Linked DNA regions of Anaerosoma tenue. The protein of the gene in region 2 binds, or shares a complex with, the protein of the main gene of each other region. Links are inferred from orthologs where the notes say so. Each region holds a gene or a part of one and is shown on either strand. Other genes may lie near its edges.

Region 1 (3,465 bases), on a different replicon or contig from region 2:
CCTTGTCGCAACGGAACCGGCGGACGCGGCTGCAACAAGGAGTGTGGGCGTCCGATACCCTACCGGTCATCCTACGTGTACCGGGTAGTCACGATAAGTGACGGTGGTCACACTGCGCGGTGTATCTTGCGTTCGTCTGCGGATTCGTGCCGTCCGTCAGCCACACCGTGATTCTCTATCCGAAGCCGACAGCCGCTCCGTCACGCACCCGCCGTAACGCTCGCGCCGTGCCCCTCCAGCACCGGCTTCAGGAACCGGCCAGTATGCGATCCGTCACATGCCACCACGTCCTCCGGCGTGCCGGCCACCACCACATGTCCGCCGCGATCGCCCCCCTCGGGGCCGAGGTCCACGATCCAGTCGGCGCTCTTGATCACGTCGAGGTTGTGCTCGATCACTAGGACCGTGTTGCCGGCGTCCACCAGGCGCTGCAGCACGTTCAGAAGCTGGCGCACGTCGTCGAAGTGGAGGCCCGTGGTGGGCTCGTCGAGGATGTAGAACGTCTTGCCGGTCGATACGCGCTGCAGCTCGCTCGCGAGCTTCACGCGCTGCGCCTCGCCGCCGGAGAGGGTGGTGGCGGGCTGGCCGAGCCGCACGTAGCCGAGGCCTACATCGTAAAGCGTCTGGAACTTGCGACGGATCTTGGGGATGTTCTCGAAGAACGAGACCGCTTCCTCGACCGACATGTCGAGGATGTCGGCCACGTTCTTGCCCTTGTATGTGACCTGCAGCGTCTCCCGGTTGTATCGGGCGCCCTTGCACACCTCGCACGGCACGTAGACGTCGGGCAGGAAGTGCATCTCGATCTTGATCTGCCCGTCGCCTTTGCACGCCTCGCAGCGGCCGCCACGCACGTTGAAGCTGAACCGCCCGGGCGCGTAACCGCGGGCCTTCGACTCGTTGGTGGACGCCAGCAGCGCCCGGATGTCGTCCCACACGCCCGTGTAGGTGGCGGGATTGCTCCTCGGCGTCCTGCCGATCGGGCTCTGGTCGATCACGATCACCTTGTCCACGTCGGAGAGCCCCTGGATGCGGTCGTGCTTCCCGGTGCGGTGGCGCGTCCGGTAGATGTGGTTCGAGAGCGCCGGCGCCAGCGTGTCGGTCACGAGCGAGCTCTTGCCGGAACCCGAGACGCCGGTGACCACGGTGAGCGAGCCGAGAGGGATCGCCACGTCCACCGACTGCAGGTTGTTCTGGCGCGCGCCCTCCACCGTGATGTGACCGCGCTCGGCCTCCCGGCGCTCGGCGGGTACGGGGATGCTCAGTTCGCCCGACATGTACCGCCCCGTCAGCGATTCGGCGCAGTGCAGCATCTTCTCCGGCTCGCCCACGCACACGAGCTCCCCGCCGTGCTCGCCGGCGCCCGGCCCCATGTCCACAACGAAGTCCGCCGAGCGGATGGTCTCCTCGTCGTGTTCCACCACGATCACGGTGTTGCCGAGGTCGCGCAGTCGCTCGAGCGCCGCGATCAACCGGGCGTTGTCGCGCTGATGCAGGCCGATGGAGGGCTCGTCGAGTATGTAGAGCACGCCCACGAGACCGCTGCCGATCTGCGTGGCGAGCCTGATGCGCTGCGCCTCCCCGCCCGAGAGCGTGGCCGTAGCGCGCTCGAGGGTGAGGTAGTCGAGCCCCACCTCGACGAGGAAGCGCAGCCGCTCCACGATCTCCTTGATGATGCGGCGGCCGATCGCCTCATCGCGCTCGGAGAGCTCGACGCCCTCGAAGAACTCGAGCGAGTCCTTCGCCGAGAGCATCGTCACCTCGTTGATGCTCTTGCCGCCGAACGCCACCGCGAGGATCTCGGGCTTGAGACGCGCGCCGCCGCACGAGGCGCACGGGATCACGGCCATGTACTCCTCAAGCTTCTCCTTGCTGGCGTCGCTCTCGGTCTCCTCGTGGCGGCGCATCACGCTGGCGAGCGCGCCCTCGTACTTCGTGAACCAGTACGTCTCGCGGCCGTCCCGGGTCACGTAGTCGAGCCGGATCTTCTCGTCACCGAACCCGTGCAGCAGCTTGTGCCGCGCCTCCTCGGGCAGGTCGCTCCAGGGCGCGTCGATGCTCACACCCAGGTGTTTGGCGGCGGCCTCCACCAACTGCGGGTAGTAGTTGAGGTTGCCCGAGTAGGGCTTGATCGCGCCCTCGGCGATGGAGAGCGAGCGGTCAGGGACCACAAGGTCGGGGTCGGCCTCAAGCCTGCTGCCGATGCCGAGGCACTCGGGGCAGGCGCCATAGGGCGAGTTGAAGGAGAAGTCGCGCGGCGCAAGCTCGTCCATCGAGAACCCGTGCTCCGGACATGCCAGCGCCTGCGAGAACTCGTGCTCCTCGCCGTCCACCACGTCGATCATCACGGTGCCGCCCGCTAGCCGGAGCGCCATCTCCACGCTCTCGGCGAGACGCGTCCGGATGCCGTCCTTCATCACGAGCCGGTCGAGGACCACGTCGATCGTGTGCTTGTACTTCTTGTCGAGGACGATCTCCTCGTCGAGCATACGGACCTCGCCATCCACCCGCACGCGGGTGAATCCCTCGGCCTTGAGCTCGCTGAACAGCTTGCCGTACTCGCCCTTGCGCCCCTTCACCACCGGCGCGAGCACCTGGAACCTGGCGCCCTCGGCCATCTCGAGGATCGCGTCCACGATCTGCTCCGGCGTCTGCCGCTCGATGCGGCGGCCGCATATCGGGCAGTGCGGAACGCCCACCCGCGCGAAGAGCAGCCGGAGGTAGTCGTAGATCTCGGTGACGGTGCCCACGGTCGACCGCGGGTTCTTGCTCGTGGTCTTCTGGTCGATCGCCACCGCGGGGGAGAGACCTTCGATGTGGTCCACGTCGGGTTTGTCCATCTGGCCGAGGAACTGCCGCGCATAGGCCGAGAGCGACTCCACGTACCGCCGCTGCCCCTCGGCGTAGATGGTGTCGAACGCGAGCGAGCTCTTGCCCGAGCCCGAAAGGCCCGTTATCACCACGAGCTGGTCACGGGGGATCTCGAGGTCGAAACCCTTGAGGTTGTGCTCGCGGGCGCCTCGGATGGAGATGTGGTCGAGAGACATGCGGGTCGGCCTTTCGGTATGCAAGATGCGAGGGGTTTCTCTGCAAACCCCTATTCTACCCCGCCCTCACCAGCCCCGCACCCGGTCCGCAGCGACTCGCCTCGGCACCGCACCCGTTCCGTCGCGCGCTGCTTTCGCACCGCGTGCCGGGGTCCGGCGTCCTGCGTGGAGACACGCCCTTGTCGCAGGACCTTCACGGTGGCGTCACACCGCTGAAACACACCGCGTCCACCGTGGATGCATGACATACCCGTGCCAGGTACGCGGGGCGATCGTGAGGCGACCGGAAGGAAGGAAGCGCATGGACGTGCAGGTGACACTGGACACCCTGTGGGTACTCCTCGCAGGGATGCTGGTGTTCTTCATGAACCTTGGGTTCGGACTCGTGGAGTCGGGATTCGCGCGGGCGAAGAACACC
Region 2 (4,035 bases):
CCTCCTGGGTGATCAGAGCCGAGTCGATCATCATCTCGAGCAGCTGCTTCTTGTATGCAAGCGCGGTCTCATCGTCGAGCTGCCCCCCCGACTGGGCGAGGATCTGCTCATAGATGGTGTCGAACTCGGCACGGGTGATCTCCTCGCCATTGACGCGCGCTACGGCGTCGGTGGACGAGCAGCCGGCCACCGCGCCGATGAGAACGGTGGCGAGCAGAAGAGCGGCGATGCCGCGGATGGTTCGCACGATGATGCCTTTCCCTAGGGTTCGTGATGGCCGCTGTCAGGGCCGTGGACTGCGGAGAGTATAGCACCCAACGCGCGCAGAGCCGCGGCTGCGGGCGGTTCTCCCGGCATCTCCACAAAATGAACAGAACGAGAGCGCGCGACGTACACCGCACCGTCCCCGGCGAGTACCCCTCGCTCCTGGTCCGAGAGCGAGACCGGTGTGATCGTGACACGGTGTCGCGCGAGCGACACGTTGGTGACGCCGAGCTCGGCCGCGGTCGCCTTGATGCGGGCGATGGCGAGCAGCTCGCGCGCCGGCCCGGCGAGCGGCCCGTACCGCTCCTCGATCTCGGCGCCGAGCGACTCGACCGCCTCGGGCGTGGTGGCGGCGGCGATGCGCCGGTACAGCAGCACACGCTCGTCGGTCTCGGGCACGTACTCCTCCGGCAGGAACGCTGCCACGGGCAGATCCACGCGGACCTCCGGATGCGCCGGCAACGGCTCCCCGCGGATCTCCGAGACAGCCTCGCGGAGCATCTGCGCGTACAGGTCGAAGCCCACCGCGCTCACGCTGCCGCTCTGCTCGGCGCCCAGGAGGCTGCCTGCGCCGCGGATCTCAAGGTCGCGCATCGCGACCTTGATGCCGCTCCCCAGCTCGCTGTGCTCCTGGATCGCGGTGAGGCGCTCGTACGCCTGGTCGGTGAGCATCTGCGAGCGCGGGAACAGGAAGTACGCGTACGCGCGCACGTGCGAACGGCCCACGCGTCCCTTGAGCTGGTACAGCTGGGCCAGGCCGAGGCGATGGCTGTCGTCGATGATCAGCGTGTTCGTGTGCGGGTTGTCGATGCCCGACTCCACGATCGTCGTGGCGACCAGCACGTCGATCTCGCCGGCGGCGAAGCTCTCCATCACACGCTCGAGTTGGTGCTCGGACATCTGGCCGTGCCCCACGCCCACGCGCGCCTCGGGGACGGCCGCCTGCACGCGCTCCACCACACGCTCGATCCCGCGCACGCGGTTGGAGATGTAGTACACCTGGCCGCCGCGCTGGAGCTCGGTGCGGATGGCCGAGGACACGACCTCCTCGTCGTACTCACCCACATGGACCTTCACCGGGAACCGGTCGGCCGGAGGCGTGTCGATCACGGAGAAGTCGCGTACACCCGAGAGCGACATCTGCAGCGTGCGCGGGATGGGCGTCGCAGTGAGCGTGAGCACGTCCACCTGCTCGCGCAGGTTCTTCAGGTGCTCCTTGTGCTCAACACCAAAGCGCTGCTCCTCGTCCACGATGACCAGGCCGAGATCCCTGGGTACGACATCCTTGCTGAGCAACCGGTGGGTGCCGATGAGGATATCCACCGTACCGGAGGCGAATCCTTCGAGCGCCTGGGCCTGCTGCGCCTTGCTGCGGAAACGGGACAGCACCTCCACCTGCACCGGGTACGGCTCGAACCGCTCGGAGAACGTGGTGTGGTGCTGCTGCGCCAGGATCGTCGTGGGGCACAGCACCATCACCTGCTTGCCCGCCTGCGCCGCCTTGAACGCCGCGCGGATCGCGACCTCCGTCTTGCCATAGCCCACGTCGCCGCAGACCAGACGGTCCATCGGCCGGTCGCTCTCCATGTCCGCCTTCACATCGGCGATGGCGGCGAACTGGTCGGGCGTCTCCTCGAACGGGAAGGCCGCTTCCATCTCCCGCTGCCAGGGCGTGTCCGGCCCGTACTCGAAGCCGGTCACCGCCGCGCGCCTCGTGTAGAGGTCCACCAGGTCGAACGCCAGCTTCCGCGCCTGCTTCCGGGCCTTGCCCGTGGCCTTGGACCAGTCGGCGGTGTTCAGCCGCGTGACCCGCGGCGCCGAGCCCTCGGGACCAACATAGCGGGTCACGCGGTCGAGCTGCTCCACCGGCACGTAGAGCTTGTCGCCCTTGGCGTACTCGAGGAGCAGGTAGTCGCGCTGGGAGCCCAGCACCGACTGACGCACGATGTCCTTGAAGAGCGCGATGCCGTGCACCTCGTGCACGACGTAGTCTCCCGGACCGAATGCGAAGGTGAGCTTCGTGGGGTCGGCCGCCTGTCGCTTACGCTCGGCCGCCCGCGGGAACACATCGTCGATCGAGATCACCGCCAGGCGTGCAGCGGGCACCACGTATCCCGACGGCACGTCCGCCACGGCGAGAGATACGACGCCGTGCGGCAACTCGTCCGGCGACCCGCCGAGTTCCGCCACCGACATCCCGGCGCCCACGAGCGCGGCCGACAGACGCTCCCGGCCCTGCCTGTCCCGCACGCAGGCGACCACCCGGTAGCCCGTGTCGAGCAGCGCGCGCAGGCCCGCGGCGAACGACTCCTCACGCCGTCCCACCTGCGGACGGCGTACTACCACTTCGCCGTCCGCGGCGCCCCCCGCGCGGAGGACCGACAGGAAAGTGAGACGCTGATGACCGCCCAGGTCGATGTCCGCCGGCTTGAGGAACAGGCCGTCGAGCACACGGCCCACCGCGTCGGCCCGGGCCTCCATGTCGCCCCGCGCACGCACCAGGTCATCGAAGATCGCGCGCGGCTCGGCCACCACCACGAGCGTACCCGGCGAGACGTAGTCGAGGACTGAGCCGGTCGACTTGTAAAGGCACGGCAGATACTGCTCGATGCCGTTGAAGGTCTGTCCCTGCTCGATGAGCTCCAGGTCGTGTGCAAGCTGCTCGTTGGAGCGCGCGGCCTGTCCGAACGCGCGTCGCGCGTTCCCGCCGGCACGGGTGCCGGGAGCCACCTCGCGGCACGGGAACACCTCCACGGGCCCGGAGTCGCCGATGTGCTGCTGCGTGGATGGGACGTAGCGGCGCAGGGTCTCGATCTCATCGCCGAAGAGCTCGGCGCGCACGGGGTGTGAGGAATCCGAGCCGAACACGTCGAGCGTGCCCCCTCGGACAGCGAACTGCCCGCGTTCTTCGGCCGTGTCGACGCGCTCGTACCCCATACGCACGAGCCGGTCCACGGTCGCGCCGAGGTCCACGGTCGTGCCTGCGGCCAGCCCTATCGGCTCGTATACGTGCGAGCCCTGCGGCGGAAGCGCCCGCAGGAGCGACCTGCCGCTCGCCACCACAACGACCCGCCGGCCCTTGTCGAGCGAGAAGAGCGCCCGAGCCCGCGCGCCCACCGCCTCCAGATCAGGGGCCGTCCGGTCCCAGGGGGTGTCGGACCGCTCGGGGAAATGGAGTACGCGATCGTGCCCGATGTAGGTGGCGATCTGTCTCGCGAACCGCGCCGCGGCGTCTTCACCGGGCACCACCACCAGGATCGGCCCGCTCCGCGCCGCAGCTGCCGCCGCGGTGAGCACAGGACGCGCCAGACCGGGCGCGGCCAGCGTGGCGTCCTCACCTTCGCCGAGCCGCTCGAGCGCACGAGAGAGCACCGGCTCCGAGCCGAGCGACGGCGCGAGCACCGTGTAGAAGGATGTCACCGGCATGCTCCACACTCCAGACAACACGAATGACCCGCATCCGGCGTACCGGGGCGGGCAGCGGGTGCGAGTGTACGGCGCACCGGTTGCCCGGTCAATCGCGGCATCGCCCTGCCGCCCGGCACCGCCGGTCAGGTACCATGTACACGAGCACCCGCTGCACGTGGAGGACCGATGACGACCAAGACCCGCGCCGCCGAGATCGATGCCCTGCTCAAGGAGCTCTATCCCCGCGCGGAGATCGCCCTGCGGTTCGAGAGCGACTTCCAGCTGCTCGTGGCGGTGATCCTCTCGGCACAGACGACCGATGTGAGCGTCAACAAGGTCACGCCGGTGCTCTTCGATCGGTTC

The links. The genes of interacting proteins can lie anywhere in the genome.
Region 1: the proteins of mfd (region 2) and uvrA are in contact, whole or in part, in a crystal structure (PDB 4DFC), measured with the Escherichia coli proteins. The link is inferred for Anaerosoma tenue from one-to-one orthologs.

What each region holds. Positions count from the first base shown.
Region 1 is NZ_JALNTY010000003.1:10,222-13,686, forward strand. What follows is about bases 1-3,397. They hold uvrA (excinuclease ABC subunit UvrA), read right to left. Parts: upstream 3,048-3,397; coding sequence 201-3,047; downstream 1-200. Other genes in these bases: MSB02_RS07715 (ammonium transporter), read left to right, coding at 3,349-3,397. Also shown: more of MSB02_RS07715, read left to right, coding at 3,398-3,465. UniProt on the Escherichia coli protein: The UvrABC repair system catalyzes the recognition and processing of DNA lesions. UvrA is an ATPase and a DNA-binding protein. A damage recognition complex composed of 2 UvrA and 2 UvrB subunits scans DNA for abnormalities.
Region 2 is NZ_JALNTY010000004.1:138,881-142,915, reverse strand. What follows is about bases 62-4,028. They hold mfd (transcription-repair coupling factor), read right to left. Parts: upstream 3,691-4,028; coding sequence 262-3,690; downstream 62-261. Other genes in these bases: nth (endonuclease III), read left to right, coding at 3,859-4,028; MSB02_RS10285 (peptidylprolyl isomerase), read right to left, coding at 62-250. Also shown: more of MSB02_RS10285, read right to left, coding at 1-61; more of nth, read left to right, coding at 4,029-4,035. UniProt on the Escherichia coli protein: Couples transcription and DNA repair by recognizing RNA polymerase (RNAP) stalled at DNA lesions. Mediates ATP-dependent release of RNAP and its truncated transcript from the DNA, and recruitment of nucleotide excision repair machinery to the damaged site.